Regions from separate parts of the Bradyrhizobium sp. 142 genome, predicted to be linked through region 2. Evidence: predicted binding sites of a transcription regulator. Region 2 holds the regulator's gene; each other region holds the start of a gene.
What was found. The regulator LexA, encoded in region 2, represses DNA repair genes until DNA is damaged. The targets are predictions, from matches to a motif close to TGTTCNNNNTGTGTTCNG.
Positions count from the first base shown of each region.

Region 1 (7,172 bases), on a different contig from region 2:
ATGATGGAGTCGCGGGTGATGCCGGGCAGAATGGTGCCGAGCGGCGGCGTCGACAGCGAGCCGTCCTCGAACACGAAGAAGACGTTCATGCCGCCGAGCTCCTCGATGTAGCGGCGCTCGATCGCATCGAGGAAGACCACCTGATCGCAGCCGTGCTGGATCGCCTCGGCCTGCGCCCGCAGGCTCGCGGCGTAGTTGCCGCCGCATTTGACGGCGCCGGTGCCGCCGACCGCGGCGCGCGTGTAATTCTCAGACGCCCAGATCGATACCGGCGCAGGGCCGCCCTTGAAATAGGAGCCGACCGGCGAGGCGATCACCGCGAAGATGTATTCGGACGACGGCTTGACGCCGAGGAAGGTCTCGCTCGCGATCATGAAGGGCCGCAGGTAAAGGCTGCCCTCGCCGCCCGGAATCCAGGCGCGGTCGATGCGCACGACCTGCTCGACCGCTTCGATGAAGACGTCCTCGGGCAGCTGCGCCATCGCCATGCGGTCGGCCGAATCCCTGAAGCGCCGTGCATTGGCGTCGGGGCGGAACAGGTTCACGCCGCCATCGTCGCGCTTGTAGGCCTTGAGGCCCTCGAAGATTTCCTGCGCGTAGTGCAGGACGGCGCCGGCCGGATCGAGCTGGAAGTTCGCGCGTGCCTCGATGCGCGCGTCGTACCAGCCGCCCTTGGCCTGGTTGTAGCGGACGATGGCCATGTGATCGGTGAAGACCCGCCCGAAGCCGGGGTCCGCCAGCTTGGCCACCCGGTCCTTTTCGGAAGTCGGATTTGCTGCGGGCTGGATGTCGAATTTCATGCTCATGTCCTTGGCTCCCGCTGTCCGGATCGGCGCTGTTCTGGCCCTGCCTACCCTGTTTCGGGTCCGGCTGATTTGATTAGGTTAGTGGCCGGACCACCGCCAGCCTTGTTACGGCCGGGTTCCGTGGCCAGCATGTCGCCGAGGACATGCTTTTGCGGAAGGCGGAAGTCCAGTATGTTTTATCGAAATGCCGCTCGACAATCGTGATCCGGCCGTCGCCGGCTGTCCGGCTCTCTCCGGCCGCTCTTGAAGATGTCGCCCGAGGCGAAACGATCTAAAATTTCGTACGGGCCAATCGTTTTGTAACATTGAACCCAAGATACGTCAATATGCCTGACATAAATTTCGCGACTCCCCCTCAAGACGCTGCCGAGCCGCGGCCGGCAGCAGGCGATGGAGCCAATTTGCGCTGGGATATCATCGAGCTGTTGTTCTTCGCTTATCGCGATTTCGTCGGCGATCCCGACCAGGAGCTGGAGGCTTTCGGCTTCGGCCGGGCCCATCACCGGGTCATGCATTTCGTCTACCGCTATCCCGGGCTCAAGGTCGCCGATCTGCTCGACGTCCTGCGCATCACCAAGCAATCGCTCGGCCGGGTGCTCAAGCAGTTGCTTGACGAAGGCTACATCGTGCAGAAGACCGGCGACAACGACCGCCGCCAGCGCCTGCTCTATGCGACACCCAAGGGCGAGGCGCTGGTGCAGAAGCTGGCCGGCCTACAGACCACGCGGATCACCAAGGCGCTGTCGGAAATGACGCCGCAGGACGCCGAGACCGTCAAGCGCTTCCTGCGTGCGATGATCGACCGCGACGATCCGGACAAGGTGCTCGAGACGATCTTCGCCACAGTCAACCAAGACGCAAAGGAGTGACCGTGCCGCTCGCTGCCACGCTCGCCCGCCCGCCGGTGCAACCCGCCGACGATGCCCCGCATCTGCTGCTGGTCGACGACGACCGCCGCATCCGCGATCTGTTGTCGCGCTTCCTCGCCAGCGAGGGCTATCGCGTCACCACCGCCGCGAGCGCCGGCGATGCGCGCTCAAAGCTGTTGGGCCTGCATTTCGACCTTCTCATCCTCGACGTCATGATGCCCGGCGAGACCGGCTTCGATCTTGCGCGTTTCATCCGGATGTCCTCATCGGTGCCGATAGTGATGCTGACGGCGCGGCATGAAGCGGAAAGCCGCATCGAGGGCCTGCAAATCGGCGCCGACGATTACGTGGCAAAGCCGTTCGAGCCGCGCGAGCTTGCGCTGCGCATCAACAACATCCTCAAGCGCGCCGCGCCGCCGCCGCAAGCCGCAACGGTGGAGAAGATCGCGTTCGGCCCCTACGTATACCATCTCGATCGCGGCGAACTGCGCCAGGGCGAAGAGGTCATTCACCTCACCGACCGCGAGCGCGAGATGCTGCGGATTCTCTCGGAGACGCCGGGCGAGACCGTGCCGCGCAGCGCGCTCACCGGCAATGGCAGCGTCAATGAGCGCGCCGTCGACGTGCAGATCAACCGCCTGCGACGCAAGATCGAGAACGACCCCGCCAATCCGCTGTTTCTGCAGGCGGTGCGCGGCATCGGCTATCGGCTTGTGGCCTCGCCCTAGAGTTCAAAGCAGTGAAGCGCGAGCGATGAGCACGATCGATACCGGCCTGACGCTGCTTAAAAGCGCCGCCGGGCGCGTCTCCGCCGCCAATGGCTGGATGGGCAACGCGTTCAAGGGCTGGATGCCGACCGGCCTCTATGCGCGTGCGCTGCTGATCATGATCGTGCCGATGGTGGTGCTGCAATCCGTGGTCGCCTTCGTGTTCATGGAGCGGCACTGGAACACGGTGACGCGCCGCTTGTCGGCCGCGGTGGTGCAGGACATCGCCGCTCTGATCGACGTCTACAAGGGCTATCCGCAGGACAAGGACCGCGACCAGATCCGCCGCATCGCCCAGCAGCGCCTCGGCCTCGTGGTGGATTTCCTGCCCGCCGGCGATATGCCGCCGCCGGGGCCGAAGCCGTTCTTCTCGCTGCTCGACCAGACGCTGTCGGTGCAGCTCGGCCGCCAGATCGGGCGGTCGTTCTGGATCGACACCGTCGGCCGCTCCAATCTCGTCGAGATCCGCATCCAGCTCGACGACGCGGTGATGCGCGTGTTCGCGCAGCGCAGCGCCGCCTATGCCTCGAACTCGGAGATTTTCCTGTTCTGGATGGTCGGCACGTCCTCGATCCTTTTGATCGTCGCGGTGCTGTTCCTGCGCAACCAGATCAAGCCGATCCTGCGGCTTGCGGACGCCGCCGAAAGTTTTGGCAAGGGTCGCGAGGCACCGAACTTCCGCCCCAGGGGCGCCCGCGAGGTGCGGCGCGCGTCCGTGGCCTTCCTGGAGATGAAATCCCGCATCGAGCGCACCATGGAGCAGCGCACCGCGATGCTGGCCGGCGTCAGCCACGATCTGCGCACCATCCTGACCCGGTTCAAGCTCGAGCTGGCGCTGATCGGCGACAGCCCCGAACTGGAGGGCATGCGCAAGGACGTCGACGAGATGTCGATGATGCTGGAGGATTACCTCGCCTTCGCCCGCGGCGATTCCGGCGAGCAGTCGCAGCCGACCGACATGGCCCAGGCGCTGGAAGAGCTGCGCAGCGATGCCGAACGTCACGGCCACACCGCGACCGTGACGTTCCACGGCCTGCCGGTGGTCACGGTGAAGCCGGCCTCGTTCAAGCGGTGCCTCGCCAATCTCGTCACCAACGCCGCGCGCTACGGCAAAAGCATCGCCATCGCCGGCCAGCGAGATCACCGTTATTTAACCGTCACCGTCGACGACGACGGGCCCGGCATTCCCACCCATTTGCGCGAAGAGGTGTTCAAGCCGTTCCTGCGGCTGGACAACGCCCGCAACCAGGATGAAGGCGGCACCGGCCTTGGCCTTGCTATCGCCCGCGACATCGCGCGCTCCCACGGCGGCGACATCACGCTCGGCGACAGCCCGATGGGCGGCTTGCGCGCGAGTGTGAGGGTCCCGGTGTAGCCCGCTTCTTCCTTCTCCCCTTGTGGAAGAAGGTGGCGCGAAGCGCCGGAAGACGCAAGAGATTTGCGCGTGGAGAGAAGCCCCTCACCCGTCTCGCCGCTACGCGGCGAGCCACCCTTTCCCCACAAGGGGGAGAGGGAGACAGCGCAAACAACGGCCACTGCCACCTACTTCGGCAGCAGCGCCTTTAGCTTGTCGACGTCGCGCACATTCATCTTGAATCCGCCGGGCATCACGATGTCGCCGGGCTTCTGGTCCGCCTTGCAGGCGCCTAGCCACTTGGCCTCGAGCGTCATGGTCGTATCGCGGCCCGCCGCGCCGACAGCGCCGCCTTGCGCGTGCGAGGAGGTCTTGACCGTGTAGGCCGAGTTGAAATCGCCTGTGATCTCGGCATGCGAGGTGGTGCTGATGCCGGCGACGTTGCACTCGGAATCGCTGACATAGCCGGTCGCGGTCTTCTTGATGTCCTGCTTGGCGCAGATCTGCTTGGCCATCGGGGAGACGTTGTTGTTCATCTCCTTGTCGACACTCTCGTCGGTGCAGTGCTGCATGGTCATGTCCGGCATCGCCGAGCCGGTTCGGACCATCTTCAGCTCCCACAGGCCGGCCTTGCGCACCGGCAAATCGTCGGCGCGTACCGCTCCGGACGACACCACGAGGCAAACGGCCGAACCGAGCAAAGCGAGCTTGCGCGTCACGCGAGAGGCTCCCGGCTGAGATGAGGTGACGTTATCTTGGCGTTAGAGAACCGCCTCAGTAGAGCGTGCGGATCGGCTGGTCGGCGGCACCATATGGCACCCAGCGGCAGGAAAACGAGATGTAGCCGCCGTCATAGCCCTGCACCGCGAGGAATTTGGCCACCTTGCCGTACCGCGCGCAGTGATCGACCGCGACCTGCCGGGCGTCGACCTGCGTCGCCATCGAATAGGCGATGATGCCGCCGGTGTCATTGCCCTTGAACGGCGGCACCGGAAGGATATCGGCACGTGCCGACTGGCTCGCCAACGCACCCGAGACAGCTAGGCTGGCAAGAAGGCCCGCGGCCGCAATGATTCGCATTCCCGTCACTCCAATTGGTTGGAGACAGCTTACGGTGCCGGCGCGGCGCTGAAAAGAACGGAAGGCCCCTCTGCCGTGCCATCGCGGTCAACTCGTCGGCAAGTGTTGCCGCGCTGCACTTGACCTCACCCGGCCTTCGCGGCACCGTCCGTCCCTCGCAGATCATGCTGTCTGGATTATCCATGCGCGCCCTTTCGTCCCTGACATCGCTCCGCTTTGCCGCTTTGCTCGGCCTCATGCTCGGGGCGCTGTCGCTCAGTGAGGCCCGGGCCGCCAATCCACTGGAGCTGAATTTCTGGCTGAGCGGACCGCGCTATGACGGCAACGTCGCCGATTGCGACAAGGCGCTGCCGGCCATCGCCACCCAGTTCTGGGAGAAGGAAAGCTCGTTCTGGAATTCCTCGTTGAAGATCACCGGCTTCGCTGCCGTTCACGAGACCGCGTTCCGGCCCTGGCAATCCGACAATATTCCGCGCCGCTACTGCACGGGCGAAGCCATGCTCAATGACGGCAAGATGCGCAAAGTGCACTTCTCGATCATCGAGGACGGCGGCTTCGCCGGCTACGGCAATGGCGTCGAATGGTGCGTGGTCGGGCTGGACCGCAACTGGGCCTACAATCCGGCCTGCCGGGCCGCCAAGCCCTGATCCGTGCACGGCCCGCCACGGACGGCGCGCCCCTCGAAATTTGTTCTTGAAATGTTCCTATCGCCTGCTAGGCTGGCTTGCACAGTCTAGTTGAGGGGCGTCGCCATGTTTCATTCCAGATTGCGTTCGTTTTCCCGCCTGATGATGTCGCTCACCCTCGCTGCCGGGCTGGTTGCGCTCGCCGGCGGCGCGCGCGCCCAGGACAAACGGCAGAATGCGCCGGGCGAGTTCGATTTCTACGTGCTGTCGCTGTCCTGGTCGCCCTCCTTCTGCGAAGAAGCCGCCGAACGCGGCGGACGTTCGCAGATCCAGTGCGGCGGACGGCCATATGCCTTCGTGGTGCACGGCCTGTGGCCGCAATATGAAAACGGCTTCCCCGAATACTGCCAGCGGCCGGCGCCGCGGCTGAACCGCAGCATCGTCTCCTCGATGCTCGATCTGATGCCTGCACCGGGCCTCATATTCAACGAATGGGACAAGCACGGCACCTGCGCCGGGCTCACCGACCGCAACTATTTCGAGACGGTCCGAAAGGCCCGTGCCGCGATCAAGATTCCGGCCGAATATCTCGACCTGTCGCAGGCCAAGACGGTGGCCCCGGCCGAGGTCGAGGAGGCCTTCATCAAGGCTAATCCGGGCTTGAGCAATGCCGCCGTCTCGGTCACCTGCAACCGGACGCGGCTCTCCGAGGTCCGCGTCTGCCTCAGCAAGGACCTGCAATTCCGCGCCTGCGAAGAAAACGATCGCCGCGCCTGCCGCCGCGACCAGGTGACGATGCCGCCGATCCGGGGTGGGTAGAGCGCTCTCAGCTCGTCATTCCGGGGCGCGCGCGACTTGTCCGCCGAAGCTCGAAGAGCGAAGGCGGAAGCGCGAGATGTGATGCGCAATTGCGCATCTGAGAATCCATCTGTCCGCATTGCCAGTGGCAAAATGGATTCCGGGCTCGGTGCTGCGCACCGCGCCGGAATGACGGGAGTTACTTTCATCGCCTGGATGTCGTAACTCTTGGCCATGAATTACCGCCACGCCTACCATGCCGGCAGCTTCGCCGATGTCATCAAGCACATCGTGCTGGCGCGCATCCTGACCTATCTGCAGGACAAGCCGGGCGCGTTCCGCGTCATCGACACTCATGCCGGCGCCGGCCTCTACGATCTCGAAAGCGACGAGGCGCGGCGCGGCGGCGAATGGCTGACGGGTATCGCACGGTTGATGCAGGCGCGCTTGTCGAACGAAAGCCTCGCGCTGACCAAGCCCTATCTCGACATCGTCCGCGCCTTCAATCCGAAGGGCGAGCTCAGGGCCTATCCGGGCTCGCCGCTGATCGCACGCGGCCTGATGCGGCCGCAGGACCGCCTCGTCGCCTGCGAACTCGAGCCAAAGGCGCGCAAGGCGCTGATCGGTGTGCTGCGGCGCGACGAACAGGCCCGCGTGGTCGATCTCGACGGCTGGGTCGCGCTGCCGGCATTCGTGCCGCCGAAGGAGCGGCGCGGGCTCGTGCTGATCGATCCGTCCTTCGAGGCAAAGGACGAGTTCGAACGGCTTGGCGAGGCCTTCTCCACAGCCTTCGCGAAATGGCCGACAGGTATCTATGTAATCTGGTACCCGGCCAAGAGCCGCCGCGCCACCGATGCGCTGGCGCAACTGGT
Region 1 covers NZ_JADPKQ010000230.1:799-7,970, reverse strand. The annotation lists gene IVA82_RS21430 (branched-chain amino acid aminotransferase) at 1-806, opposite strand, end outside; gene IVA82_RS21425 (MarR family transcriptional regulator) at 1,208-1,675, shown strand; gene IVA82_RS21420 (response regulator transcription factor) at 1,672-2,403, shown strand; gene IVA82_RS21415 (ATP-binding protein) at 2,429-3,817, shown strand; gene IVA82_RS21410 (DUF3617 family protein) at 3,985-4,515, opposite strand; gene IVA82_RS21405 (hypothetical protein) at 4,571-4,876, opposite strand; gene IVA82_RS21400 (hypothetical protein) at 5,059-5,523, shown strand; gene IVA82_RS21395 (ribonuclease T2) at 5,629-6,321, shown strand; gene rlmJ (23S rRNA (adenine(2030)-N(6))-methyltransferase RlmJ) at 6,535-7,172, shown strand, end outside.
Region 1: a site for LexA is predicted at 5,565-5,582, ahead of IVA82_RS21395 (ribonuclease T2). Genes of this name have one in related genera too.

Region 2 (7,172 bases):
CGTGCCCGCCGCCTCAAGCTGCATCAGCATCGGCCATTTGGCCACGGAGCGGGCGTTCAAAATTCAGGCAGGGCGGCCCAAACTTCGTGCGACGTGTACGGGCGGCAGGAGCCGCCCATCTGAATTCGAGGGCCGCAAAACACTCCATCTCGCCGGCCTCGGCCGGCGATGGCAATTTCAATCCTGGCCTCGACCTTGCGGCCGGGGACGGCAGTGTCAGCCGATCGGCAAGCGGGTGACGGTCGGCTGCCTGTCGGCGATGATCTGCGGCTTGTGCTCGCGTTCGCCGACCGGCTGGCTCACCGGCAGCTGCAGCACGGTTGCGCGCTGGCCTTCGACGAGTTGCGTGACCAACACGTATTTGCCGTCGGGAAATTCGATCGCGTCGTGGTGGCGATCGGGAATGTGCGAATCGATCTTGCCGAACTTTCCGACGCGCGAGTTGACGGTACGCGTCCAGATCCAGCGATTGTCGTAGCGGACGTTGTCGGCGAAGGCGAGCTCCGTTCCCGGCAGCAGGCAGACCGCGACGGAGAGATCGGCTTCGGAGGCGAAGCCGCGCGTCGAGGTGCCGCGGAAGGTTGTCGTGACGATCGTCTCGCCGACTTCGGCCGGGCGCGTCGCGACGGCATGCAGGCTGTAGTCACACATCGGGTGCTCCTCATTCGAAGATAGCAACCCGCGCCTCTTCTGAGGCGCAGGCCTCTATCAGAGTGGAAAGTACATAAGCATCTGCTCGGTTGTAGGCAAATCTGCGGCTCGCCGCCGCAGGCTGCGATCACATTATCTTTCCCGAATCCAGTAGGAACAAAGCCTGCGTCCGTGCATTTTGCGCGGACTCGAACGTCAGCGGCCCGCTGGTGCAGACCAGCCGGAATACGGCCAATTCGGCTGCGACGTTTGTTCGACCGCGCTGTGGGCATTGCGGAATTGCGTGCTCACCGCTGTCTCCTTGCGGGCATGATGATGCGACTGTGCGGCGACGGCTTGCGAAGCGGCGCCCCGATCAAAGCGGTCATGAGCATACTCAGAATGATCTTGCGCATGGTTGTCTCCTCGGTCTCACAAGGCCGCGAAGCGATGACTGCTTCGTGCGGCGTGCCGAGGATGTAGCGCTGGAGGGGTGGCCGGATCATCTGTGCAGAACCAGAGAGACCATCCAGCCGGAGCGGACAATCCGTCCGCTCCAATGGGTATCGCGTGACCGTCGGGTACGCTCAGTATTTCCGGTACAGCCCGATCAGCTTGCCCTGAATCTTGACCCGGTTCGGCGGCAGGATGCGCACCTCATAAGCCGCGTTGGCGGGCTCGAGCGCGATCGAGGCGCCACGGCGGCGGAAGCGCTTCAGCGTTGCTTCCTCCTCGTCGATCAGCGCGACGACGATGTCGCCGGTATCGGCAGTCTCGTTGCGCTGGATCAGCGCCATGTCGCCGTCGAGGATGCCAGCCTCGACCATCGAATCGCCGCGCACTTCGAGCGCGTAATGTTCGCCTGAACCGAGCATGTCGGGCGGTACGCTGATTGTGTGGCTGCGGGTCTGCAACGCCTCGATCGGCGTACCGGCCGCGATGCGGCCCATCACCGGCACGGCAACGGGGCGTTCACCGTCGTCCGTAGACGCGCTGGAGCTCGCGCGCACCTTGCCGAGATTGCCTTCGATGACGCTCGGCGTGAAACCGCGGCGGGTGCCGGCGGCGGCCTGGAGCTCGGGCAGCTTGATCACCTCGATGGCACGGGCGCGGTTGGGCAGACGCCGGATGAAACCGCGCTCCTCGAGCGCGGTGATCAGGCGATGGATACCCGACTTCGAGCGCAGATCGAGCGCGTCCTTCATCTCGTCGAAAGAGGGCGGCACGCCGCTTTCCTTCAAACGTTCGCTGATGAACCGCAGAAGCTCGTATTGTTTGCGCGTTAACATCTCGACCAAATCCCCCGGTTGATGTCGTTCGATTCCGAGACGGCGAATTCAGCGGCGAGCCGCTAGATGCTCGAAACAAATCATGAACGGACACTATATGTTCGATATGTGTTCCGCAACTGCTTAATTTACCGTGAACGCGACAAAGTTATGGAAACGCGTGCGGTCGGCGCGTTCAAGCCGGCAGCCGCAGCACTTCGCAAGGCATGCCCGCCTCGGCCTTCGGCGCGAACGGCGCGCGCACGAGAAGTGCCTGCGCCGCAGCCAGATTCGCAAGCAGCGAAGAATCCTGATGGTTGACGGGAAGGGCGACCAGCGCTCCGTCCTCCCGCACCTCCAGATGCGCGCGAAGATAATCCTCGCGCGCATCGTTGGAACCGACATCGCGGCCGAGCACGGCGCGCTCGCGGCGGTGATGAATCACTGAGCCGCCAGACAGCGCGCGAATCAGCGGAACCAGGAACAGGAACGCGCAAACGTAGGATGACACGGGATTGCCGGGCAGGCCGATCACGCGCATCGCGCCGAGCCGTCCGTGCATCATCGGCTTGCCCGGCCGCATCGCGATCTTCCAGAAAGCCATGGAGATGCCCTCGGCCTCCAGCGCCGGCTTGACCAGGTCGTGGTCGCCGACAGATGCGCCGCCCGTCGTGATCAGGATGTCTGCGCCGCTGTCGCGGGCGCGGCGGATGCCGGAGGTGGTGGCGTCCAGGGTATCCGCGGCAATTCCAAGGTCGATGGTTTCAGCGCCTTCGCTGCGCGCTAGCGCGTGCAGGGCGAAGCCGTTGGAATAAACGATCTGTCCGGGGCCGGGTGCGGTTCCCGGCATCACCAGCTCGTCGCCGGTCGCGAGAATCGCAATCTTCGGACGGCGGCGGACCGGAAGGGAGGGCTGATTCATGCCGGCGGCGAGCGCCAGATCTCGTTCGGTAAGGCGGGTGCCCGTCCGCAGCAACACGTCGCCCTCGCGAAAATCGACGCCGGCGGGGCGGATGTGACGCCCCACGATTGCGGCTTCCTTGATCGTGATGCGCTTGCCATCCGCGCCCGTATCCTCCTGGATCACGACGGCATCAGCGCCATCGGGAACGACGCCGCCGGTGAAGATTCGCACCGCTTCGCCTGCCCCGACCGTTCCCGCAAACGGGCGGCCCGCGGCGACCTCGCCGATCAGGTGGAGTTCTGCATCGATCTTTGCCGCATCGGCTGTCCGCACGGCATATCCGTCCATCGCCGACATCGCCTGCGGCGGCTGCGTACGCCGCGCCGCGACGTCGCGCGCGAGCACGCGATGGAAGGCATCGGCGAGAGGGATCACCTCTTCGGCCAGAGGCTCTGTCCCCGCCAGCACCGCTGCGAGCGCGTCAGAAACCGGCATCAAGACCACGGGGAAAACTCCTGCAGGGCACGGTCGGACGAAGAACGGCGAAGTTCTAGCCGAGCGCGAGCGCAGAGGCAAAACGACGGCGAGGCAGGATGAATCATCGTGCCTGACTTTGCCCGGTAAGAGTAGCCGTCAGGTCCGGCGCGGCATGATCCAGACGACGAGAACGACGGGGACCAGCGTGGCCATGGCAAGGACGAGAACGACCAGAGCCACGGCCAGCATCGATCAACTCCCTGTAGGCCCGTTGGAACGGACGTCAGGAGCTTGGAGACCCTGATCCTTGTCGGGCAGCGGATCCGCCTGAGACTTCAGATCGGCGGCCTTACTGATCAGCTTGGCCGAGAGCTCCGAGTCCGAGGTGGTTCTGGCGAATTCAAGAAGGAGAGAGGCCTGCTTGGTAAGGTAGGTCTTGCCCAACACGATGATGTGTCCGTCCGTAGAAATACCGACGGACTCAATAGTCCGGAGGCGGGGCTTCCGTTCCCGGAACTCCGTATAAAATTGCGCAAAATGATTTGGTTCCTCATTTGGGACAATTTGGTTCCGGGGAACCGGGTTCCCGATCAGATCCCCAAGGCCCTGAGCGCCTCTCCGACGTCGCCGGGCGGACATGACGTGTACCGCGGTCAATCCGCGTGCCCGCGCTCCCTCGACGTTTTCGGCGAGATCATCGAAGAACACAATGCGCTTTGCCGGCACGCCGATCGCAGCCACGACATGGTCGAAGGCTTCGGCATCGGGTTTGCGCAGGCCGATGCTGGACGACAGGTAGACCTCGCGGAAATGGCCGAGCAGATCGGCATATTCCTTCGAGAAGTAGTCGACATGCGGACGGTTGGTGTTGGAGAAGGCGTAGAGCGGCATCTGCGTGGCCGCGCGCGGCAACAGCTCTGCGATATCGGGCATCTCTCCTGCGAAGATCGCGTTCCAGCCCTCCAGGAACTGTGCGTCCGAAATGCCGATTCCGAGCGAAGCGCGCAGCGAGGCGAAATACTCCGCATCGCTGATCCTGCCGACCTCGTGCAACCGGTAGGCCTCGTCACGCACATAGCGCGCGACGATGGCCTCCGGCTGGCAGCCGGCATGTCCAGCCCAGCAGGCGATCGCCTTGGAGAAATCGATGTCGAGCACGACGCGCCCGAGGTCGAACAGAAGCGCATCCGCGCTGCCGGGAGAGAGTGGGGTCATTGCATCCTTTCGGGTCAGTAGCGATACGGCTCGACGTCGAACAGCGGGAACGCGCCGAACACGCTCGGTGCATTGGTGGCGGCCGCCGGGTGCAGGCAGGACTTGTTGATCTCGGCGAACGAGGTGGCCCCCAACAGGCCGAGGCAGCGTAGCACCTCATCCTCCAGCAGCTCCAGCATCCGCGTCACGCCGGCTTCACCGGCTGCTGCAAGTGCCCAGCATTGCAGCCGGCCGATGCCGACGAGGTCGGCGCCCGCCGCGATCGCCTTGACAATGTCGGTGCCACGACAGAAGCCGCCGTCGACCATGATCCTGGCGCGGCCCTTCACGGCCTCGACGATTTCGGGCAGCACATGCATGGCGCCGCGGCCGTGATCGAGCTGGCGGCCGCCATGGTTGGAGACATAGATCCACTCGACGCCATGATCGACCGCGATCTGCGCGTCCTCGGCGGTCGCGATGCCCTTGAGGATCAGCGGAATCCTGAACTTGTCCTTGATCATCTTCACGGTCCGCCACTCCAGACCCTTCTGGAAGTCGCCGCCGGTGGCGCGCAGCCGGCTCTCGCGAACGTAACGCTTGGCGATGTCGCGTTCACGACGGCTGTAATGGGCGGTGTCGACGGTCAGGCAGAAGCCGGCGTAGCTGTGCTTCACGGCGCGGCTGACGACATCCGCGACGAAATCGTCGTCGCCGCGGACATAGAGCTGGAACAAGCGCAGCGCATCAGGCGCGGCTTCGGCGGTGTTCTCGAGGCCGGGCTCGGAGACCGAGCTCAGCATGTGCGCCGCGCCAAAGGCGCCGGCGCCGCGTGCCACGCTGGCGGCGCCTTGGGGATCGAAGATTTCGAGCGCGCCGACAGGGGCCAGCACCACCGGAAGGCGCAGCTTGCGGCCGAACTGCTCGACGGAGCCGTCGACGTTGCGGACGTCGCGCAGCACGCGCGGCCGGAAGGCGATCTCGTCCAGCGCCATGCGGTTGCGGCGCATCGTGGTTTCGGTCTCGGCGGCCCCGACGATATAGTCCCAGGCGTTCTGGTTGAGGTTGGAGCGCGCCTTTCGAATGAGTTCGTGCAGGTTCTGGAACAGCTCATTGCTGGCGCCGAGTTCGACGTTCCGTTGCGGCCGGATCCCTTCGTTCATTGTTGTCCTCCCGAGAATTTGAAGCCTTATGCCATCGCCTATCCCGTCCGGGGCTCCAAAACTATCCTAAAATCGCATGGCTGTGAGGCGTGGGCCGGCCGGCCAATTCCGGCGTGCAAGAGGCGGTCCTCGAACGTTGCCAAAAGTTTAGGTCGGGGCGAAGGGATTTTTGCGGCGTACCCGCCGGGCGGGCTCGCCGGCCTTGAAGAAACCGGAATGGTATTGTGAGAAACGGGCTGGATCGCCATTTGCATGGCGGCTCCCAAGCTCCAACAGAACCGCTAAGCAAAAAGGCCAGTCCACCCATGCGGAAAACCCTGCTGTTCCCACTGGGCGCGCTCACCGGCGCGTGTCTGACCCTCCTCGTATCCGGTCCGCATGGCGGACTCTGGGCGGCACGGGCGGCAGTGAGCGCGAACGACGCCTATTCACAGCTCAATTTGTTCGGTGAAGTGTTCGAGCGCGTGAAAGCGACCTATGTCGAGAAGCCCGACAATTCCAAGCTGATCGAAGGCGCGATTACGGGCATGGTGACCTCTCTCGATCCGCATTCGCGCTACATGAACGACAAGGCCTGGACCGAGATGCAGGAGACCACCTCCGGCGAATTCGGCGGGCTCGGCATCGAAGTCACCATGGAGGAGGGCCTGGTCAAGGTCGTTTCGCCGATCGACGACACGCCGGCGTCCAAGGCCGGCATCATGTCCGGCGACCTGATCAGCAAGATCGACGGCGACGCCGTGCAGGGCATGACGCTCGAGCAGGCCGTCAACAAGATGAAGGGGCCGGTCGATACCAAGACCAAGCTCACCATCGTGCGCAAGGGCGCCGATGCCCCGCTCGACATCGCGATCACGCGCGAGATCATCCATGTGCGCCCGGTGCGCTTTCACGTCGAGAACGGCGACATCGGCTATATCCGCGTCACCTCGTTCAACGAGCAGACCACCGACGGTCTGAAGAAGGCGATCGCGGCGATCGCCAAGGAGGTCCCGCCGGAGAAGCTCGCGGGCTACGTGATGGATCTGCGCAACAATCCGGGCGGACTGCTCGACCAGGCGGTGTCGGTGTCGAGTGCGTTCCTGCAGCGTGGCGAGGTCGTGTCGACGCGCGGCCGCAATCCGGAAGAGACGCAGCGCTTCACCGCGCATGGCGGCGATCTCGCCAAGGGCAAGCCGCTGATCGTGCTGGTCAACGGCGGCTCGGCCTCGGCCTCCGAAATCGTGGCCGGCGCGCTGCACGACCACAAGCGTGCGACGCTGATCGGCACGCGCTCGTTCGGCAAGGGCTCGGTGCAGACGATTATTCCGCTCGGCGCGGGCAGTGGCGCGCTGGCGCTGACCACGGCGCGTTACTACACGCCGTCGGGCCGCTCGATCCAGGCCCAGGGCATCGCCCCCGACATCGAGATCCTCCAGGACGTACCGGCGGAGCTGAAAGGCCGCGTCGACACCATGGGCGAAGCCTCGATGCGCGGTCATCTCTCGGCTCCCGACGGCAGCGAGCAGACGGGCTCGCAGTCCTACGTCCCGCCGG
Region 2 covers NZ_JADPKQ010000118.1:39,722-46,893, reverse strand. The annotation lists gene IVA82_RS12080 (hypothetical protein) at 217-651, opposite strand; gene lexA (transcriptional repressor LexA) at 1,218-1,919, opposite strand; gene glp (gephyrin-like molybdotransferase Glp) at 2,095-3,306, opposite strand; partial or broken gene IVA82_RS12065 (HAD family phosphatase) at 3,870-4,494, opposite strand; gene IVA82_RS12060 (alpha-hydroxy acid oxidase) at 4,509-5,636, opposite strand; gene IVA82_RS12055 (S41 family peptidase) at 5,942-7,172, shown strand, end outside.

Region 3 (7,172 bases), on a different contig from region 2:
TGACTTGCGTTCGCCCGAAAAGGACCGCATCCAGCTATTGCACGTGCTCAGCATGTCGATGGGTCTGGAGTGGGTGGAGGCAACTCCGGCCACTGGAGATTACAACAACGATGAGGCGCGCATGCACATGGCTTGGGACCCATGTCGTTACGTGCTTGGCCGCTCGGTGACGGCCGCGGCAGGGCAAGAGTTCTTCTACAGTACTGGTGCGCTCACGCTGGTATCGGCCATTGTCCGTAAGGCAACGGGACGCCCTCTCGACGAATTTGCGCGCGCGACGCTGTTCGAGCCTTTGGGAATAACCAACACACAGTGGGCGAGGGTCAGAGGCGATACCGATGCCGGCGGCGGCTTGCGTCTAAGACCGCGCGACATGGCGAAGATCGGACAGTTCATCCTAGCGGGCGGCCGCTGGAACGACCGCCAGATCGTTTCGAAGGCATGGATCGAAACATCGACGGCACCGAAGCTCAAGGCCACCGACGATCAGTTGTATGGATATTTGTGGTGGCTCGGTCGCTCCCGGCTCAACGGCCGTGATATTCACTGGGTTGGCGCGCTTGGTCGAGGCGGGCAGTCGATCCGCATTGTCCCGGAGCTCGATCTCGTTGTCGTAGTCACTACGGGACACTACCAGGACTACAGTCCGCGAGCCTTTCAAGTGCAGTACGGGGTTTTCAGGGACGTCTTACGCGCGACGTCGCTTCCGGGCTGAACCGGAAGCGACGTCGTGCGGCGCTTCACTCGGACAAGAGGCGGACGGTGCCGCGAAGAGCCTAGACGGAATGCATCAATCGGCGGCTCTTCAGATCGTCAATCGCCATTCGCGCCGTTGCTCTCCGCCTCTTCCGTGATGTGCTCGACCGAGACGACATGCTCGTCCTCGGCGGTGTCGAACACGATCACGCCTTGCGTCGAGCGGCCGGCGATGCGGATATCTTCGACCGGGCAGCGGATCAGCTGGCCCTTGTCGGTGACCAGCATGATCTGGTCGGCGTCCTCGACCGGGAACGAGGCCACAAGGTTGCCGTTGCGGTTGTTGACGTTCATGGCGACGATGCCTTTGCCGCCGCGGCCCGTGGTGCGGTACTCGTAGGACGAGGTCCGCTTGCCGAAGCCGTTGACGGAGACGGTCAGCACGACCTGCTCCTGCGCCGACATCTCGATATAGCGTTCCTGGGCGAGCTGGAAGCTGCCCGAGGTCTCCTCGGCCTCGACATCCGCCGCAGGCTCCTCCGTCGCCGCCTCGCCGGCCACGGCGCGGCGCATCTTCAGATAGGCCGAGCGTTCGTCCGAAGTTGTCTCGACATGGCGCAAAATCGCCAGCGAAATCACCTTGTCGCCCTCAGCCAGCGCAATGCCGCGCACGCCCATCGAGGTGCGCCCGGTGAACACGCGCACGTCGGTGACGGGGAAGCGGATGCACTGGCCGCCGGCGCCAGTGAGCAGCACGTCGTCGTGCTCGGTGCAGATCTGCACGTCGACGATCGCTTCGTTGTCGTCGAGCTTCATGGCGATGATGCCGGAGCGGCGGACGTCAACGAAGTCGGACAGCTTGTTGCGGCGGACATTGCCGCCGGTAGTCGCGAACATCACGTCGAGGTTGCCCCAGGTCGATTCGTCCTCCGGCAACGGCATGATGGTGGTGATGCGCTCGCCCTGCTCCAGCGGCAGGATGTTGATCAGCGCCTTGCCGCGCGCGTTCGGCGCGGCCATCGGCAGCCGCCAGACCTTTTCCTTGTAGACCTGGCCGCGCGAGGAGAAGAACAGCACCGGCGTATGCGTGGAGGCCACGAACAGGCGCGAGACAAAATCCTCGTCGCGGGTCTGCATGCCGGCGCGGCCCTTGCCACCGCGGCGCTGCGCCCGATAGGCCGAAAGCGGCACGCGCTTGACGTAGCCGGCGTGCGACACGGTGACCACCATGTCCTCGCGCTGGATCAGGTCCTCGTCCTCGACCTCGCCCTCCTGCTCGATGATCACGGTCCGGCGCGGGGTCGCGAACTCGGCCTTCACCTCGGCAAGCTCGGTCTTGACGATATCAAGCACGCGAGCGCGTGAGCGCAGGATGTCGAGATAATCGGCAATTTCGCCGGCGAGCGTGTCGAGCTCTTCGCGGATCTCGTCGCGGCCGAGTGCTGTGAGGCGCTGCAGGCGCAGATCGAGAATAGCCCTGGCCTGCTCCATCGACAGCCGGATCGTGCCGTCCTCGCTGATGCGGTGGCGCGGGTCATCGATCAGGGTCAGCATGTCCTCGACGTCCCGGGCCGGCCAGTCGCGCGACATCAGGGTGTCGCGTGCTGTGGTCGGGTCCGGTGAGGTACGGATGACACGAATCATTTCGTCGATATTGGCGACAGCGATCGCCAGGCCGACCAGGATATGCGCGCGGTCGCGCGCCTTGCCCAGAAGGAACTTGGTCCGCCGCGTGACGACCCGCTCACGGAAGTCGACGAAGATGGCGAGCAGGTCTTTCAGATTCATGATCCGCGGCCGACCGCTGTCGAGCGCAACCATGTTGACGCCGAAGCTCGTCTGCAGCGGCGTAAATCTGTAGAGCTGGTTCAGCACCACGTCGGGCACGGCGTCGCGTTTCAGCTCGATGACGACGCGGAAGCCGTCGCGGTCGGATTCATCGCGCAGATCGGCGATGCCCTCGATCTTCTTCTCCTTGACCAGCTCGGCGATGCGCTCCACCATCGTCGCCTTGTTCACCTGGTACGGAATTTCGGTGACGATGAGCGCCTCACGCTCCTTGCGAATGGTATCGATCGTGACCTTGCCGCGCATCATCACCGAGCCGCGGCCGAGGTGATAACCGGCGCGGATGCCGGCGCGTCCGAGAATGACGCCGCCAGTTGGAAAATCCGGTCCGGGAACGATGTTGATCAGCTCGTCAATGGTGAGCGCGGGATTGTCGATCAGCGCCACGCAGGCATCGATGACCTCGCCGAGATTATGCGGCGGAATGTTCGTGGCCATTCCGACTGCGATGCCGCCCGCGCCGTTGACCAGAAGGTTCGGGAACTTGGCCGGAAGAACCGACGGCTCGGTCTCGTTGTTATCGTAGTTCGGCTGGAAATCGACGGTGTCCTTGTCGATATCGGCCAACAGAGCCAGCGCGGATCGCGTGAGACGCGCTTCGGTGTAACGATAGGCGGCAGGCGGATCGCCATCGACCGAGCCGAAATTGCCCTGACCGTCGATCAGCGGCACGCGCATCGAGAAGTCCTGCGCCATGCGGACCATCGCGTCGTAAATCGACTGGTCGCCGTGCGGATGATACTTACCGATGACGTCGCCGACCACGCGGGCGGACTTGACGTACTTCTTATCTGGCGTGTGCCCTTGCTCGTGCATCGAGTACAGGATGCGGCGGTGCACCGGCTTCAGTCCGTCGCGGGCATCGGGCAGCGCACGCGCCACGATCACGCTCATGGCGTAATCGAGGTAGGACTTTTTCATCTCCTCGAAGATGGAGACGGGGCGAATGTCCGAGGGTTGCGCCAGCTGGTCGCCGGGCTTCTTGTCGTCGTCAGCCAAAGGGGAATCCGGTGAGTATTTATCTGGGAATCATATAGCGCATCGAAGCCCTCATAACCACCCTTGCGAAGTTCAGGGAAGCGCTTTTTCCGACTGTTTTTCCAGAGACTTACGCGCTCCCCGCCACGGCATTCAGCGGGCTGGAACGGATCGTCCGGAGCTGCCCGGCACACCCTGAAAATCACGCCGTGCATGATGGGCCGTGGCCCCGGCGCGGCCAGGCCCGCCACCACCAAACGCGAGCAAGATCATGATCCGGTGATGGTCGCGCTCACGCCGCGGATGGAGCTATGGCGAATGGCGCTGTGGCCCAGCGGCCTCAGGCAGCGGGCACAAGCCTCATCCAGCGTCAAACTGAGGCAAGGGATGAGGCTAGCCCGAAAACCACACCTCACCCGCGAATTGGTGCGAACTCCTGTCGTTCTACGCGCGGCAGCCGGAGGAGGAATGCCCCTGCGTTAGCCTCAGAACGGGATATCGTCGTCCATGTCGCTGTTGCGGCCACCTCCAGCGGCGGCCACCGGGCGGCGCAGCGCGCTGCTGACGGGACCAGAGGAGCCGAAATCGCCGCCCGGCTCATCGCCAAAGCTGCCGCCTCCGCCACCGCTGCGGCCGTCGAGCATCGTGAGGGTCGAGTTGAAGCCCTGAAGCACCACCTCGGTCGAGTATTTCTCCACACCGCTCTGGTCGGTCCATTTGCGGGTCTGAAGCGCGCCCTCGACGTAAATCTTGGCGCCCTTCTTCAGGTACTGTTCGGCAACCTTGCACAGACCTTCATTGAAGATCACGACACGGTGCCACTCGGTCTTTTCCTTGCGCTCGCCGGTCGCCTTGTCGCGCCAAGTCTCCGAGGTCGCAACGCTCAAATTCGCAATCGGCCGCCCGTCCTGAGTGCGCCGGATCTCCGGATCCTTGCCGAGGTTACCGACCAGAATGACCTTGTTGACGCTTCCCGCCATCGCCGCTCTCCACTCCGAATGCCACTGAATTCAAAAGGCCGGGCCGCGCGCCCGCGCTCCGCCGCTACCCTGTCGTGGACCCTATACGCTTCGCAGGGGCCGATCAGCCCGTATCCCCTCAGGTTATCCCCACATATAGCACCGATCTGAATTCTGTTCCAGATTTGTTCTTCGGAGGTTGATGCGCGAATGCAGGACGCTATGGCTGCCCCGTGACCGAAAAAATTCACGGCGCCGAATGGAACCTTTTTGGGTTCCCGCAAACGAGCAAAACAACTTAACATTCATCAAGTTAGAGGTGTCTCTAATGTCCCACGACTGTTGCATTTCGGGAACGGACTCTGCCACTCGATTGGGTTAGCCTTGCCTCGCAGTTAATTCATGGGCGTTGCGCCTGATCCGCCGCTTCGAGGGTCTCGAGAAGCGGACGACAATGGGGAGACTTGCAATGAACAAGATTTTACTTGGTGCAATCGGTGCGGTGGCGTTGGGGCTGTCGGCTCCCGCCAGCGCGGCGGATCTCGCCGCGCGTCCCTACACCAAGGCTCCGGCGCCGATGGTCGCCACCATCTATGACTGGAGCGGCTTCTACATCGGCATCAACGGCGGTGGCGGCTCGAGCCGCAACTGCTGGGACTTTGTGCCTCCCGCAGGCGGCGCTCTCGTCACCGATGGCTGCCATGACGCGACCGGCGGCACAGTCGGTGGCCAGATCGGGTACCGCTGGCAGTCCGCGAATTGGGTGTTCGGTGTCGAAGGCCAAGGCAACTGGGCTGACTTCCGCGGAGACAACATCAGCCCGACTCTAGCGTTTCAGCAGGATCGTACGCGAATCGATGCTTTCGGCCTGATAACCGGCCAGGTTGGCTATGCCTGGAACAATGTGTTGCTCTACGTGAAGGGCGGCGCTGCGGTGGTTAACGACAAATATGACCTTCTCGTCGCACCAGGGTTCGTAGGTGCCGGTACGGTGTTCGGCTCGGCTCGCGAAACCCGCTGGGGCGGCACCGTTGGTGCGGGCCTCGAGTTCGGCTTCGCTCCGAACTGGTCTGTAGGCTTCGAGTACAATCACATTTTCCTCGGCAATCGTAACGTCGACTTCACGTTTGGCGGTGCGTTCGTTCAGACCGAGCGTATCCGTCAGGACGTCGACATGGGCCTCATCCGCGTCAACTATCGCTGGGGTGGTCCGGTGATCGCGAAGTACTGAGATCCCTCTGATACTGCTCACGATCAAAGGCCGGCCTCGCGCCGGCCTTTTTGCTGCACAGGCGGCACGAATAGGGCAGCCAGCACTACCTTTCAGCATACCGTGGCTTTTCGGGTACACAACTTGCGGCTTCAACGGTGTATGCACGACCTCAGTTGGACCACAGCGTCCGATGTCTTTCCGCTCGCGGAAGGCAACAATAGAAACTGGGACTGGGATTAAGTTGAAAATGAAAAAAGTTTTGTTGGCTTCGGCCTGTTTGTTCGCACTCGCCGCTCCGGCTTCGGCGGCCGATCTCGCGGCTCGCCCCTACACCAAGGCTCCGGTGGCTGTGGCCTCGGTCTACAACTGGACCGGCTTCTACCTCGGTATCGTCGGCGGCGGCGCCTGGGAGAACGGCTCGGGCGACCCGAAGATGAAGGGCGGCTTCGTCGGCGGCACTGCCGGCTACAACTGGCAGACCGGCAACGTCGTGTTCGGTGTCGAGGCTGATGGCGCCTGGGCTGACGTCAGCGCTTCGGCGACCGGCCCCGTCGCTGTCCCCGGCTTCGGTGTTGTCTCCACCACACTGAGCTCGAAGACCGATGCCATGGGCACCGTGCGCGGCCGCATCGGCTACGCCGTCAATCAGGTCCTGTTCTACGGCACCGGCGGTTACGCCTGGATCGACAACAAGCTCAGCCTCTCCGCGCTCGGCGTGACCGCCTCGGACAGCAAGTGGCACTCCGGCTGGACCGTCGGTGCGGGCGTCGAAGCGTTCTTCGCTCCGCAGTGGTCGGTCAAGGGCGAGTACCTCTATCGCAGCCTCGGCGGCGAGACCTACTTCTCTGGCGCCCTGCCCACCGGCACGCTCAACTTCCACACCGTGCAGGTCGGCGTGAACTATCACTTCGGGGGCCCGGTGGTCGCGAAGTACTGATCTTCGCTTCCAACGCCATCGCGTTACGAAAGGCCGGCCTTGCGCCGGCCTTTTTGTTTTCGCGCGGCGCCGCAGCGGCTCTTCGGGACTGTTCCAGGCCCTGCTGCTGCCAGATGCCGCCAGCGCGCCAACAATCCGTTGACGATTCGCAAACCCCACTGGAAATCCGTCGCCGTTCTTCCTACGTTCGCTGACCATACCCATCGGCGCCGATCCCGGTTCCGGGCGAAGCGCGCCTTTTTCGTTGGCGCGATCGCGCGCCTTTGGGATTCCTTGAGGACCACCAGGATGGATGAAGTGATCAAGGCGAAGCGCCAACAGCAGAACGCGGGCTCAAGCCTGCGCGCAATTACGATCCGTGGCGCGCGCGAGCACAACCTCAAGAATGTCGACGTCGAGATTCCCCGCGACAAGCTCGTGGTGTTCACCGGCCTCTCCGGCTCCGGCAAATCCTCGCTCGCCTTCGACACCATCTATGCCGAGGGCCAGCGCCGCTACGTCGAATCGCTCTCGGCCTATGCCCGCCAGTTCCTTGAGATGA
Region 3 covers NZ_JADPKQ010000222.1:14,140-21,311, forward strand. The annotation lists gene IVA82_RS20280 (serine hydrolase) at 1-715, shown strand, start outside; gene gyrA (DNA gyrase subunit A) at 814-3,543, opposite strand; gene IVA82_RS20290 (single-stranded DNA-binding protein) at 4,008-4,502, opposite strand; gene IVA82_RS20295 (outer membrane beta-barrel protein) at 4,951-5,712, shown strand; gene IVA82_RS20300 (outer membrane protein) at 5,942-6,631, shown strand; gene uvrA (excinuclease ABC subunit UvrA) at 6,920-7,172, shown strand, end outside.
Region 3: a site for LexA is predicted at 4,657-4,674, ahead of IVA82_RS20290 (single-stranded DNA-binding protein). Genes of this name have one in related genera too.

Region 4 (7,172 bases), on a different contig from region 2:
ATCTGCCTGGCCAAATTCTCCGACGACCGGCTGCTGCTGGTTGCGGACGCGCTTGCCAAGAGCACCTCGCTGGCGCGCGACGAGCGGCGCGTCGCCGCCGTATTCGACGTCATCGAGCCCTTCGCGCGGGAGCTCGCCGAGCGCGGCCGCACTCCGCGCCGGCGCAAGGGCATTTTGCAGCTGATCGGTAACGCGCTGCTGGTGCAGCAGCGCGTCGCCGGCCGCGTTGCGATTGCCGAGAAGCCCGACGTGCTCTGGGAGAAGCCCGAGCTCGACCGGCTCTATTCCCGTCTCGAGGACGAGTACGAATTGAAGGAGCGTCTCGACACCCTCGAGCGCAAGCTCACCGCCGTATCGGAGACCGCCAACGCGCTCACCGACATCATCGATACCCAGCGCTCGCTGCGGCTCGAAGTGGCCGTGGTGGTGCTGATCGTGATCGAAGTCGCGATCGGCTGCTTCCAGATTTGGTCGGGGACGCACTAAACAAGACGAACGAGCCGCTCGGTCAATCCAGCCCGCGAGCGAGATGCATGTGATTGTGCCCTCGCCCCTTGTGGGAGAGGGCAGCACCGCAAGGAGACACGAACTCGCTCGGGTGAGGGGGTCTGTCTCCGCGCGCGGATTTGGAGATGTGAGCGCGGACAGAACCCCTCATCCGGCGCTTCGCGCCACCTTCTCACACAAGGGGAGAAGGAAGGTCAGAGCGGCCGACCGTATTTCATTTCATTACCTCCTAAGCTTTCATGGCCTGCAGCACCGCGGCGCAATGCCGCGCAATCATGAGCTCCTCGTCGGTCGCGATGACGAACACATCGACGGCACTGTCGCGGCCATTGATACGATCGTGCGCCGCATCGTTGGCAACGGCATCGATGCGCACACCGAGCCAGGCGAGACGCTCGCCGATCTCGCTTCGAATCTCCTTGCTGTGCTCGCCGATGCCGCCCGTGAAGACCAGACAATCTATCCCCTGGAGCGTGGTCGCCATCATCGCGATGTCCTGCGCCGCGCGGAAGGTGAAGAGATCGATAGCCTCCCGCGCCGCAGCCTCGCCGCTTGCAAGCAGCGTGCGCATGTCCGCGGAGAGGCCGGACACGCCGAGCAGGCCACAGTCGTGATAGAGCAGGTGCTGCACCGCCTCGGCCGACATCTTCTCGTGCTGTTGCAGATAGAGCAGAACGCCGGGATCGATCGCGCCGCAGCGCGTGCCCATCACGAGGCCATCGAGCGGGGTGAAACCCATCGTGGTGTCAACGCTGCGGCTGTTGCTCAGGGCGCAGAGGCTCGCGCCATTTCCGAGATGCGCGATAATGGTGCGTCCCGCGGCCAGCTCCGGCGCGATCTCGGCCAGACGTCCTGCGACATATTCGAACGAGAGGCCGTGAAATCCGTAGCGGCGGATGCCGCGCTCCTCATAGCGCTTCGGAATGGCGAAGCGGCTCGCCGGCGGCCTCAGACCATGGTGGAAAGCGGTGTCGAAACAAGCGATTTGCCTCAACGCAGGCCGGATCGCCTGGATGGTGTGGATAGGCGCGAGACAGAGCGGTTGGTGCAGCGGCGCCAGCGGCGTCAGCGCTTCAAGCTTCGCGTAGACATCTTCCGTCAATTCGGCCGGACCGGAATAGTCCGGGCCGCCGTGGACGATGCGATGGCCTACGGCACGCAAGTGGCGACCACCAAAATGCCCTTCGATAAAGGCGAGCACGTCGGCGAACAGATGATCGCTGTCGGTATCTGATCCTGTCCGTTGCTTTTCGAAGAGATCCTCGCCCGCCGGGCTCTTCACGATGAGCCGGGGCGTCGTCTCGTGCTCGTCGAGCAGCCCCTTGCAAAGCAAGGCGGGATCGGTCCCCGACAGCTCGAACAGGCCGAACTTGATGCTGGACGAACCAGAGTTGAGAGCGAGGACCGCGTCGGACATGGCTTGATGTCAATTGCCTGCTTCGGCCGGAGTCTTGCCGCCCGCGCTGTTGTGCCAGACCCAGTCGCGAATCTCCGGCATGTCTTCGCCGTGCTCGCGCACATAGTGTGAATGCGCGATCAGCGCGTCGCGGAATTGCTGTTTGACCTGCGCGGCCCTGGTCGCGAGCCCAGGGACACGCTCGATCGCCTCGATCGCCAGATGAAAGCGGTCGAGCTCGTTGAGCACGACCATATCGAACGGCGTCGTCGTGGTGCCTTCCTCGGCAAAGCCGCGCACATGCATGCCGGCATGATTGGTGCGGTTATAGGTCAGCCGGTGGATCAGATAGGGATAGCCGTGATAGGCGAAGATCACCGGCTTGTCGCGCGTGAACAGGCTGTCGAAGTCGCGATCGGACAGCCCATGCGGATGCTGCTCCTTTGGTTGCAGCGTCATCAGGTCGACGACGTTGACGACGCGGATCTTCAGCTCGGGCAGCGCCTTGCGCAGCAGGTCGACGGCGGCGAGCGTCTCCAATGTCGGCACGTCGCCGGCGCAGGCCATGACCACGTCGGGCTCGCGAGTTGCGTCTTCGGTACTCGCCCATGTCCAGATGCCGAGGCCGGCACCGCAATGGGTGGCGGCGTCCTGCATCGAGAGCCATTGCGGCGCCGGCTGCTTGCCGGCAACGATGACGTTGATGCGGTTATAAGTGCGCAGGCAGTGGTCGGCGATCCACAGTAGCGTATTGGCGTCCGGCGGAAAGTAGATGCGGACGATATCGGCCTTCTTGTTGGCGACGAGATCGACGAAGCCGGGGTCCTGGTGGCTGAAGCCGTTGTGGTCCTGGCGCCAGACATGCGAGGTCAGGAGATAGTTGAGCGATGCGATCGGGCGCCGCCACGGCAGATCGCGCGTGACCTTGAGCCATTTGGCGTGCTGGTTGAACATGGAATCCACGATGTGGATGAAGGCCTCGTAGCAGGAGAACAAGCCGTGCCGGCCGGTGAGCAGATAGCCTTCGAGCCAGCCCTGGCAGAGATGCTCGCTCAACACCTCCATCACGCGGCCGTTCTGGGCGAGGTGCACGTCGTAAGGCTCGGTCGGCTCCATCCAGACGCGTTCAGTGGCCTCGAACACCGCGTCGAGCCGGTTTGACGCGGTCTCGTCCGGTCCCATGATGCGGAAGTTGCGCTCCTGTGCGTTGAGGCGGATGACGTCGCGCAGGAATCTGCCGAGTTCGCGCGTCGCTTCGCCGGTGACGCCGCCAGGCCGGGGCACCTCGACCGCGAAGCTGCGGAAGTCCGGCAGCTTCAGCTCTTTCTTCAGCAGCCCGCCATTGGCGTGCGGATTGGCGCCCATGCGGCGGTTGCCTTCGGGATTCAGCGCCTGCAGCTCGGAGGCGAGCGCGCCGTTCGCGTCGAACAGCTTTTCCGGCTCGTAGCTGCGCATCCAGTCTTCGAGCACTTTGAGATGCGCTGGATTCTCGCGGCAGGAGGAGACGGGCACCTGATGGGCGCGCCAAAAGCCCTCGACCTTGAGCCCATCGACTTCCTTGGGGCCGGTCCAGCCCTTCGGGCTGCGCAGCACGATCATCGGCCAGCGTGGCAGCTCGACCGCCTTGCGGCCGTCGCGGGCGTGCTGCTGGATCGAGCGGATGCTGGCGAGCGCGACGTCGAGCGCATCGGCCATGGTCCGGTGCATCAGCTTGGGATCGTCGCCCTCGACGAACAGCGGCTCGTGGCCGAGCCCGCGGAACAGCTCGCGGATCTCCGCGTCGCGCATCCGCCCCATGACAGTGGGATTGGCGATCTTGTAGCCGTTGAGATGAAGGATCGGCAGCACCGCGCCGTCCTGCGCCGGGTTCAAGAACTTGTTCGAGTGCCAGCTCGCCGCGAGCGGCCCGGTCTCGGCCTCGCCGTCGCCGATGACGCAGGCGACAATCAGGTCGGGATTGTCGAACGCCGCGCCATAGGCATGCACCAGTGCGTAGCCGAGTTCGCCGCCTTCGTGGATCGAGCCCGGCGTTTCCGGCGCGGCGTGGCTCGGGATGCCGCCGGGGAAGGAGAACTGCCGGAAAAGCTTGCGCAATCCGTCCGTGTCGCGCCCGATGTCGGGATAGATCTCGCTGTAGCTGCCTTCGAGATAGGTGTTGGCAACCATGCCCGGGCCGCCATGGCCGGGACCGCAGACATAGATCATGTCGAGGTCCAGCGTGCGGATGACGCGGTTGAGATGGGCGTAGATGAAGTTCAGCCCCGGCGTCGTACCCCAATGGCCGAGCAAACGCGGTTTGATCTGCTCGGGCCGCAACGGCTCGCGCAGCAACGGGTTGTCGAGGAGATAGATCTGGCCGACGGAGAGGTAGTTTGCGGCACGCCAGTAGCGATCGAGCAGATCGAGGTCGCTGCTCGCCGCGGCCGATTGTCGTTGATTTGTCATGTTCCTGCCGACTTTCACCCAGCGATCGTCACCAACCATGTTCCGGCGCGATCGATCCCTGCCGGATCGCCGGACCTGGATGTTGCGTGAGGTCAAAGGCGCGCGCCCGAACATTGGGCAGCGCTACTGTGCGTGGGGTTGTTTTCGCGTTCTCGTTCTTGATTTGTTCCTGCCGCATGCTATCTTGGCTTCATGAGTCGAGCATCCTCTCGTGCCCTCAAGCACCCGCCGGTCACGGCGCCCTCCGAGCCGGCGGGTGCGCCTTCAGATATTCCTGCCGCTTTCCCCGAGCTTGCCGTCGCGATCGACCGCGAGCGCAGGCGAGGGCGGGGCGCGCAATCCAACGCCAGCGGCCGCTTCGAAGCCGAGGCGCGCGTCGCCTTCGACGACGGCTGGCAGAGCCTGGATGAGCTGCCGCCGTTCAAGACCACGGTCGGGCTCGACACCTCGCGCAAGGTGATCACTCGCAACGAGTCCCCCGATATCGGTTTCGACCGCTCCATCAATCCCTATCGCGGCTGCGAGCATGGCTGCGTCTATTGCTTCGCACGGCCAACGCACGCCTATCTCGGCCTGTCGCCGGGGCTCGACTTCGAGTCAAAACTGTTTGCCAAGCCCGAGGCGCCGGCGCTGCTCGAGAAGGAGCTCGCCGCGCCCGGCTACGAGCCGCGGATGATCGCGATCGGCACCAACACCGATCCCTATCAGCCGATCGAGCGCGAGCGCAAAATCATGCGTGGCATTCTGGAGGTGCTGGAGCGTGCCGGCCACCCCGTCGGCATCGTCACCAAGTCGGCGCTGGTGACACGCGACATCGATATTCTCGCGCGGATGGCCAAGCGCAGCCTCGCCAAGGTCGCGATCTCGGTGACCTCGCTCGATCCGAACCTGGCGCGCACCATGGAGCCGCGGGCCTCGACGCCGCCGAAGCGGCTGGAAGCGCTGAAGCAGCTGTCGGATGCGGGCATTTCGACCACGGTCATGGTCGCGCCCGTGATCCCTGCGCTGAACGATTCCGAGATCGAGCGCATCCTGGATGCAGCGGCCCATGCAGGCGTCAAGGAGGCCTCCTACGTGCTGTTGCGGCTGCCGCTCGAAGTCCGCGATCTCTTCCGCGAATGGCTGATGGCGAACTATCCGGACCGCTACCGCCACGTCTTCACCCTGATCCGCGACATGCGCGGCGGTCGCGACTACGATTCGAAATGGGGCGAGCGGATGAAGGGCACCGGCCCGATGGCCTGGACCATCGGCCGCCGCTTCGAGATCGCCTGCGACAGGCTCGGCCTCAACAAACGGCGCGCGAAGCTGACGACGGATCATTTTGCCAGGCCGAAGCGGAACGGCGATCAGCTCAGCCTGTTCTAGAGGGAACGTGCACGAGGCGTATCATGAGTAAGGAATTGCCGACGCCGGTGCCGCGGCTGACCGTCATCACGCTGGGTGTAAGCGACATCCGCGCCAGCATTGCCTTTTATGACGCGCTCGGTTTCTCGCGCCGACTAAAGGCGACCGGCGAGGCCGTCGCGTTCTTCGACACCGGCGGTCCGGTGCTCGCGCTGTTTCCCTGGGATCAACTCGCGGCTGACGTGACTTTGCCGGACCAGCCGAGGTCATCAACGTTCCGCGGGATGACGCTCGCCTGGAACTGCCGGAGGCGCGAGGAGGTCGACACGGTGCTGGCCTTCTCGGTCGAGAAGGGTGCGACGCTGTTAAAAGCGGCGCATGAGACCAACTATGGCGGTTATTCCGGCTATTTCGCCGACCCCGATGGTCATCCCTGGGAGGTCGTGGTCGCGCCTGGCATTGATGTCGGCCAGGACCGGCGGGTGCATCTGACGGACTAACGCTGCCCGCTTGAATAACGGGAATTGTCCGGGGTTCCCTGTTGCGCGGACCCGACCGCTTGCGCAGGATCCCGGCCATGATTCGGGACAAGTCCGCCAACAAGCCGGCCAAGAAGGCCACGCCTCGGAAGCCTGCGAAGACCACGGTTGGCAAGGCCGAGGCCAGCAAGACCGAGGCCGGCAAGAGCGCAGCCAAGACGGGCATTATCGCCATCGCCCCGCCGAGCTTCCGCCGCGAGCGCGCGCTGATCAAGCGCGGGGTCTGGCCGGTGGCGGGCTGCGACGAGGCCGGCCGCGGGCCGCTCGCCGGGCCGGTGGTCGCGGCCGCCGTGATCCTCGATCCCGCCCGTATCCCGCGCGGCATCGACGATTCCAAGCGGCTGACGGCGGAAGAGCGCGAAAGACTGTTCGACAAGATCTGCGCGACCGCGCAGGTCTCCGTCGTCGTCGCCTCGCGCTCCCGGATCGACCGCGACAATATCCTGCGGGCCTCGCTGTGGGCCTTGAAGCGTGCGGTGGGCGCGCTGCCCGAGGCGCCCCGCCACGTCTTCGTCGACGGCCGCGACCGGCTCGATACGGCGTGCGATTGCGAGGCTGTGATCGGCGGCGACGGCATCGTCCTGTCGATTGCGGCGGCCTCGATCATTGCCAAGGTGACGCGCGACCGGCTGATGTGCGCGCTGGCGCAGGACTGCCCGGGCTACGGTTTCGAGCAGCACAAGGGCTACGCCGTTCCGGACCACCTCGACGCGCTCGACCGCCTCGGCCCCTCCGTCCACCACCGCAGCTTCTTCGCCCCCGTCGTCGCCGCCCGCGCCAAGCACATGCCCTGGACCGTCGAGCCGATCCCGGACTTGTTCGCGGTGACCGAGGTTGACGCGGAGCTGGAAGCGGACGTCGAAATCGACGCTTCAGCGAGGCTCTAGGGTCTCGTCCCGCAGCTTCCGCATCGTCATGGCCGGGCTTGACCCGGCCAT
Region 4 covers NZ_JADPKQ010000311.1:19,695-26,866, reverse strand. The annotation lists gene IVA82_RS28365 (RMD1 family protein) at 1-486, shown strand, start outside; gene IVA82_RS28360 (acetate/propionate family kinase) at 737-1,924, opposite strand; gene IVA82_RS28355 (phosphoketolase family protein) at 1,934-4,348, opposite strand; gene IVA82_RS28350 (PA0069 family radical SAM protein) at 4,541-5,716, shown strand; gene IVA82_RS28345 (VOC family protein) at 5,740-6,195, shown strand; gene IVA82_RS28340 (ribonuclease HII) at 6,273-7,121, shown strand.
Region 4: a site for LexA is predicted at 4,502-4,519, ahead of IVA82_RS28350 (PA0069 family radical SAM protein). Genes of this name have one in related genera too.